One region of the Pseudalkalibacillus berkeleyi genome, then DNA from elsewhere that is predicted to be linked to it. Evidence: a T-box and tRNA genes for the amino acid it is inferred to sense, from the RefSeq annotation. Region 1 holds a T-box; the other holds one or more tRNA genes.
The links. The T-box of region 1 lies ahead of L2716_RS10295 (valine--tRNA ligase). A T-box ahead of a tRNA ligase gene usually reads a tRNA of that ligase, here a tRNA-Val.

Region 1 (3,192 bases):
ACACTCATGACACACCAAGGTAAACGTGTGCATGGTCGATTTTTTTGGCAAGGTGGAGAAGGTGAGCCGCAAAGAGGACTTCAAGGGTTATGTGAATTGCTTTCAGATTGGAGAATTTCAACGGATACCCAATCCCTTTATAAATTACTAGACTCAATTCACGAAACGTTCCCTATTGAGGGAGGATATGATCAGCTCTTAGCTGCAGAACTTATTGCGCCGAGAGAAGTACAACGGTGTATTCAACGATTAGAGTCTGGTGAAACGAATACCACTAGTGCAACGCTCGATCAATTTGAACGAGAGTGGGAAGCGAATCGGACCCTTGTTGAAGAAGTGTGTCATTGGATCGATCATCGCTCAAAGAAGGTGATCACATGAGGGCATCATCTATTTCAATCGACGGTCTCATTCTCTACTATTATGATTTATTCCCTGATAAGGTTGAAGCATATGGAAAGGTACAGAAAATCACCACTCGAAAAGGAACGTATGCATTAAAAGAAACAGATATGGGACCTGAACAAATGACTTGGTTTCTCCATTGTATGGAACGGTTGCATGAGTTAACGTATGATCATGTTGTGCCGATTACGCCAACCAAATATGGGGATCCTTATGTAGTGGTGAACAATCGTTACTATTATGTAACGAAGTGGTATGAGCATGATGGTAGAAATGATTTTGCATATGAGGAATTCATTATAGATGAACTCGGAAAACTGCATGCAAATACTGTCAAGGCCCAAACTTTTTCAGAAGATGTAGTTAAAGATTCTTACACCGGATTATTAAAGCGTTTCGAACAACGACAGCTTGAAATGGAAAGATTCACAGAGCTAGCTGAAAGGCAAACCTACATTTCACCTTTTGAACTTCGTTATTTATCTCAATTTCATAAAATGATGCGAATAGCTGAAGAGGCGAAACATAAGGTGAATGAATGGTACTCAACCTGTGAACAGAATAAACGGTATCGAAGCGTACTATGCCACGGTCGTCCATTCCGAGGGCATGTTGTTCAAGACCAATTTGGTGAAGGGAACTTTATTAATTTTGAACGGGCGATTTTGGATACGCCAGTTCGAGATCTAGCCTATTTCTTTAGAGCAGCAGCACAATATCCAGAGTGGAGTGAGTATTCCGCATTAGAATGGCTGAACCGATATGAGAGCCATCTACCTCTTCTAATAGAAGAAAAGGTTTTACTCGCTAGTTACTTGAAATTCCCTGAGCCTGTATTTTCTACAATCCAAACGTATCAAGGTTCTCCAAGTACGTCTCAACTGGACCTTGTCCGCAAATTGGACCGAAAATTGAATGTCATGAAAGCATTAGATCGATTTGCAGATCGATTTCTGCAAGAAGCAATACCGGAACAAGAGTAATGGATCAAACTAACCAGCGCCTCCAATCAGCTCTTGTAAAACTGAAAATCAACCTTACTGGAGGTGCTGGCTCTTCTAAAGAGTCAGCTATTTTCGTTTCTGATCACCAGAACTCATAATAAATCGCCAAGTGAATGCCTAATAGTAAGACAACGAGGAAAATGTCAAACGGGGATGGAAATAAAATTGTACGTATGCCTTGAAATATGAGCAATGGAAAGACGAATTGCGCACAAATTGCACGAAACTGACGCAAATGAAAGTGGAATCGATTCTTGTCAAAACCCCGCCTTCTCCTCATCATGTTGCTCCTTTCTATGCAATAGGTTTCTATAAGCTATGACAGAAGCCCATAAATGGTGCCCATTTTTGTTTAAAAATCAAAAAAAGTGGAAAGCCTATTGACTACAATAAATTTCATAAGTAAACTAGATAGTACTTATATTGAATAATAAAATTAAAATATTAGGCCGTGATTGGGAAGAGTAAATTGTAACCCCTTTAGAGAGAGGAATCATTAGCTGAAAGATTCCTTAGGATGTAGCAATTGAATGTCGCCCAGGAGCAATTTCTCTGAAATGATATAGTAGGAGAAGTCGGAGTCAAATCCGTTATCGTTGATGAGTTGTGTAGTTTCGTATAATTTGGACTACAAACAAAGGTGGTACCGCGAACTTCTTTCGTCCTTTGAGGATGGAAAGAGGTTTTTTTAGTTTTATGAGCTTTTTTCAAAAACACAAGGTATAAAGTTACATGTTGATTCAGGTTGCCGTATTTTGTAAATCATCACTTACATCATTAATCAATCATTCATAATAGAGGAGGAGATTCCATGTCTAAGCAGGAAATTTCGATGCCAACAAAGTATGATCCGCAACAAACGGAAGCGAAATGGTATCAATATTGGTTAGATGGAAAGTTTTTTGAAGCAAAAGGTGGAGAGGGTAAAAAGCCATACACAATCGTTATCCCACCACCGAACGTAACAGGGAAACTTCACTTAGGTCATGCTTGGGATACAACGTTACAAGATATCATGATTCGCACAAAACGTATGCAAGGCTATGATGCATTGTGGTTACCTGGAATGGATCATGCGGGGATTGCCACGCAAGCGAAAGTTGAAGGTAAACTAAAAGAAGAAGGAACAAATCGATACGAACTAGGACGTGAGAAATTCCTAGAGAAATCATGGGAATGGAAGCACGAATATGCGGAATTCATCCGTAAACAATGGTCAAAGATTGGATTGTCTCTCGACTATTCAAGAGAGCGGTTTACACTTGACGATGGACTTTCAAGTGCTGTTCGAGAAGTATTTGTCACGTTATATGAAAAAGGTCTGATCTACCGCGGCGAATACATCATTAACTGGGATCCACAAACGAAAACAGCTTTATCAGATATCGAAGTCATATACAAGGACGTTCAAGGTGCGCTTTATCATATGAGATATCCACTTGTTGATGGAAGTGGACATATCGAGATTGCTACGACTCGTCCAGAAACGATGCTCGGTGATACAGCAGTTGCGGTACATCCTGATGATGAACGCTATCAACATATGATCGGGAAGAAAGTTAAGCTCCCAATTACGGACCGTGAAATTGAGATCGTAGCGGATGATTATGTAGACATGGAATTTGGTTCTGGGGCTGTAAAAATTACACCTGCACATGACCCGAATGACTTTGAAATCGGTAACCGTCATAGTCTTGAACGTATTTTAGTCATGAATGAAGACGGCACGATGAATGATTCTGCTGGTCCTTATAAAGGGATGGATCGTTTCGCCTGTCGTAAA
Region 2 (3,192 bases), 1.2 Mb from region 1:
CGAACGGATCTTTTAATGTCAAGTGAGGAGCGATTAAAGCATAATGAGGGTCATAACGTTTACGATAGGAATTTACCAAGTCTTGTAGTTTTTTTGATGGAAAAATGGCTATACCATATTTCATAATTTCCCTCCTCGAACTTCATTCTTTACATTAGTTCATTTAAGCAATTCCATTATAGCAAATTTTCTTACTATTTCATACTCGGATAAGGTTCCATTGTTTAAATTGGATAAAGGAATTTCAGGGCTTTCGGTATATCAGGCTGCCAATATGTCCACTTATGATCTCCATCAAATTCCTCATAATAATATTCACCAAATGACTTGCTAGCAAACCTTTTATTTAATTCTCTATTTGGTGTGATGAAGTCCTTCTGTTTCCCATTAGTTGTTTCCACTTCTGTCTCGCCTTTACCTGCAACATGATAAACAGATAATAAGGATGGATCCTTAACGTTCGTAACAAGGTCAAGAACTTTGTCATTGACATATGGAGATTGTAGAGCTATCTTCCCAAACGTCCTAGGATACTCAAGAGCAGTCACTAGCGATACAGTGGCACCTAGAGAGCTTCCTATGAGTCCTCGTGCACTTGCAAGCTCTAGGGTCGAATATTCATCTTCAATGAATGGTAGCAATTCATAAACGAGGAAACGAACATACTTTTCATGCTCTTCTCCAGATGGATGATACTTCCGCCTACGATCTTGAACGTCTTTATAAGGTACACCTACAATAATGTATTCTTCGACTGCACCATCTTCAAACAAGGTCTCTGAGGATCTTGCGATTTTTCCGAGATTAAAATAATCCTTTCCATCCTGCGCAATAAGAACCGAATACCTTAATAGCGGTGTATAAGATGGAGGGAGGTAAACGTGTAATTGTATTTCTTCATTTAGAATTTCGCTGTAAATATTTCTTTCTTCTCTTTTTCCTTGCTGTGCCATGTATAATCAACCTCCAAAATGTTCACGATTGTAATGATATAAAAGTTGTAAAAGTATTAACCTGAGATTGATTGTAACATAAATGGTATAATCAATATAAGCAAGCACTACTGCACAGATACAGAAAGGGGAGTCTACTATGAATAAAAGGATCCATAGTAAAGAGGTTAAAGCTGCAACAATGAAACTCATAAAAGAGCGTGGCGTTGAGATTATGGATGTAGCTGAAATCGTATATGAAATGCAAATTCCTTATGCTCCGACCTTGAAAATGGAAGAATGTATAGAAAGCGTAGAGGCTGTTCTAGAGAAAAGGGAAATACAACATGCATTATTAGTAGGTATAGAGTTGGATAAGTTAGCAGAACAAAAGAAACTATCTGAACCTTTACAATCAATCGTCGAAACGGATGAAGGTTTGTTTGGAGTAGATGAAACCATTGCAATGGGTGCAGTTATGGGTTATGGCAGTATAGCGATTACAACTTTCGGACATTTAGATAAACAGAAGATTGGCATTATTGAGAAGCTTGATACGAAAAGAGGCAATGGTGTACACACTTTTCTAGACGATTTAATCGCAAGCCTAGCTGCTAATGCTTCTAGTCGTTTAGCACATAGAATTCGAGATCGTGAAGAAAACTTGAAAGAAGAAGAAATCCGAAGGCGTGATGAGGAAGAGCGGATCGGTTAGTATTCATTCTATATGAGTACTTCTAGTCATGCACCATCTTATTGGTGGTGTATGACTATTTTGGATACGGATACATTGTAATAAAAAGTTTGCTAAACTTATTGACAGAAGTCTAGCTTGAAAGTATAGTAATTATTGTCCGCTATAAACGTTTTAACATTAGCGAAGTGAATGATTGTACAATAGATGGGGCATTAGCTCAGCGGGAGAGCACTTGCTTGACAGGCAAGGGGTCACTGGTTCAATCCCAGTATGTCCCACCATACATAAACATTTGAGCACCTTTCATTAGAAAGTGCTTTTTTTATTGCAATCGTTTGATTTAACAAAAAGACATCCACGTTGAGTAGGTACCTGCTCAACGTGGATGTCTTTTCTTGTTCGTGATGTAAGAACAGAAAAGATGGTTGAGTATTCATTCTTTGAATCATACAAAGGTCATCTGTCATGTGTGTAATCAGTGAAGTCAGGGTATAGTAGTAGGTATCTTGAGGATTGTGGATTCTAGTTTGTCATTACCTAGATCTGTAGAAGGTTTTAAAAAGGTAGTTTGCGCGCATCCCTATTTATTTCATCTGTCGCAATATATTAGAATAGGATTATGATATTTTCCTTAAATGATAATCACGATCCCTAAGTTGATTAGAAAGATGAAGTTGTAGAAGACGGTCTAATTCTTGGCTGCATTTTAATGTTTGTGTCGATGACATCCCAAAGGTTTTAGCGGTTTCTAACATTTGTGCTCGTTTTCGCTCGATTGTGATAGATAGCATTATTTGTCCCCTCCGTCTTAATTCGAATTAACCTTGTACATTATCTTACAAAAACAAGAGATTTAAAATACTTTCGTCTAAACTTCTTATGATTCGACAGAAATAGTTAGCATTTACAGAAATGGTCGACAAAACTTAAATGGTGGTGAATTAAATGGGCATAGAACAAGATTTGGAGCGAAAAAAAGGGCTACCTCCTGGGTCTCTCGTCTATGTTGGTGATGAAGTAGCATCGTCAACGAAAATTTCGGTAATCGATTACATAGGTGATGATTTAGTAGAAAAGGAACTTGATAAAATTCAAGATGTTTATCCATATACTAAAACCAATTCTGTAACTTGGGTGAACATAGAGGGATTAAACGATATTGATGTCTTTAAAGAAATTAGAGATGAATTCGGTATTCATCCGTTACTGATTGAGGATATATTGAATACGGAACATCGACCGAAAATCAATATTTTAAATGATTACGTAGTTATGATTTTAAAAATGGTCTGGTTTAACAAAGAAGAAGTAGAGATAGAAGAAGAGCAGATTAGTGTAATTATCAAGGATCAAACAATCTTTACGATCCAAGAGAAAGAAGGAGACGTGTTAGATTCAGTTAGAAAAGCAATCCGTCAAAACCTAGGTAAAATTAGAAATATGAGTGCAGGTTATCTAGTTTATTCAATTCTCGATGCAATCGTCGACCAATATTTATTCGAGTCTGAAAGGATATCCTCCGACATCGAACAGTTAGAAGAAGATATGGTAATAGATCCAGAT

Region 2: it has a tRNA-Val gene. The T-box ahead of L2716_RS10295 (valine--tRNA ligase) is inferred to sense a tRNA for this amino acid. The anticodon was not compared.

What each region holds. Positions count from the first base shown of each region.
Region 1 covers NZ_JAKIJS010000001.1:1,947,585-1,950,776, reverse strand. Annotated here, with positions in the region: gene L2716_RS10305 (hypothetical protein) at 1-381, shown strand, start outside; gene L2716_RS10300 (protein kinase family protein) at 378-1,388, shown strand; T-box leader at 1,852-2,079, shown strand; gene L2716_RS10295 (valine--tRNA ligase) at 2,221-3,192, shown strand, end outside.
Region 2 covers NZ_JAKIJS010000001.1:778,110-781,301, forward strand. Annotated here, with positions in the region: gene L2716_RS04140 (YjcG family protein) at 1-124, opposite strand, end outside; gene L2716_RS04145 (alpha/beta hydrolase) at 225-953, opposite strand; gene L2716_RS04150 (phosphatidylglycerophosphatase A family protein) at 1,093-1,647, shown strand; tRNA gene L2716_RS04155 (tRNA-Val) at 1,836-1,910, shown strand; gene L2716_RS04160 (aspartyl-phosphate phosphatase Spo0E family protein) at 2,247-2,420, opposite strand; gene corA (magnesium/cobalt transporter CorA) at 2,575-3,192, shown strand, end outside.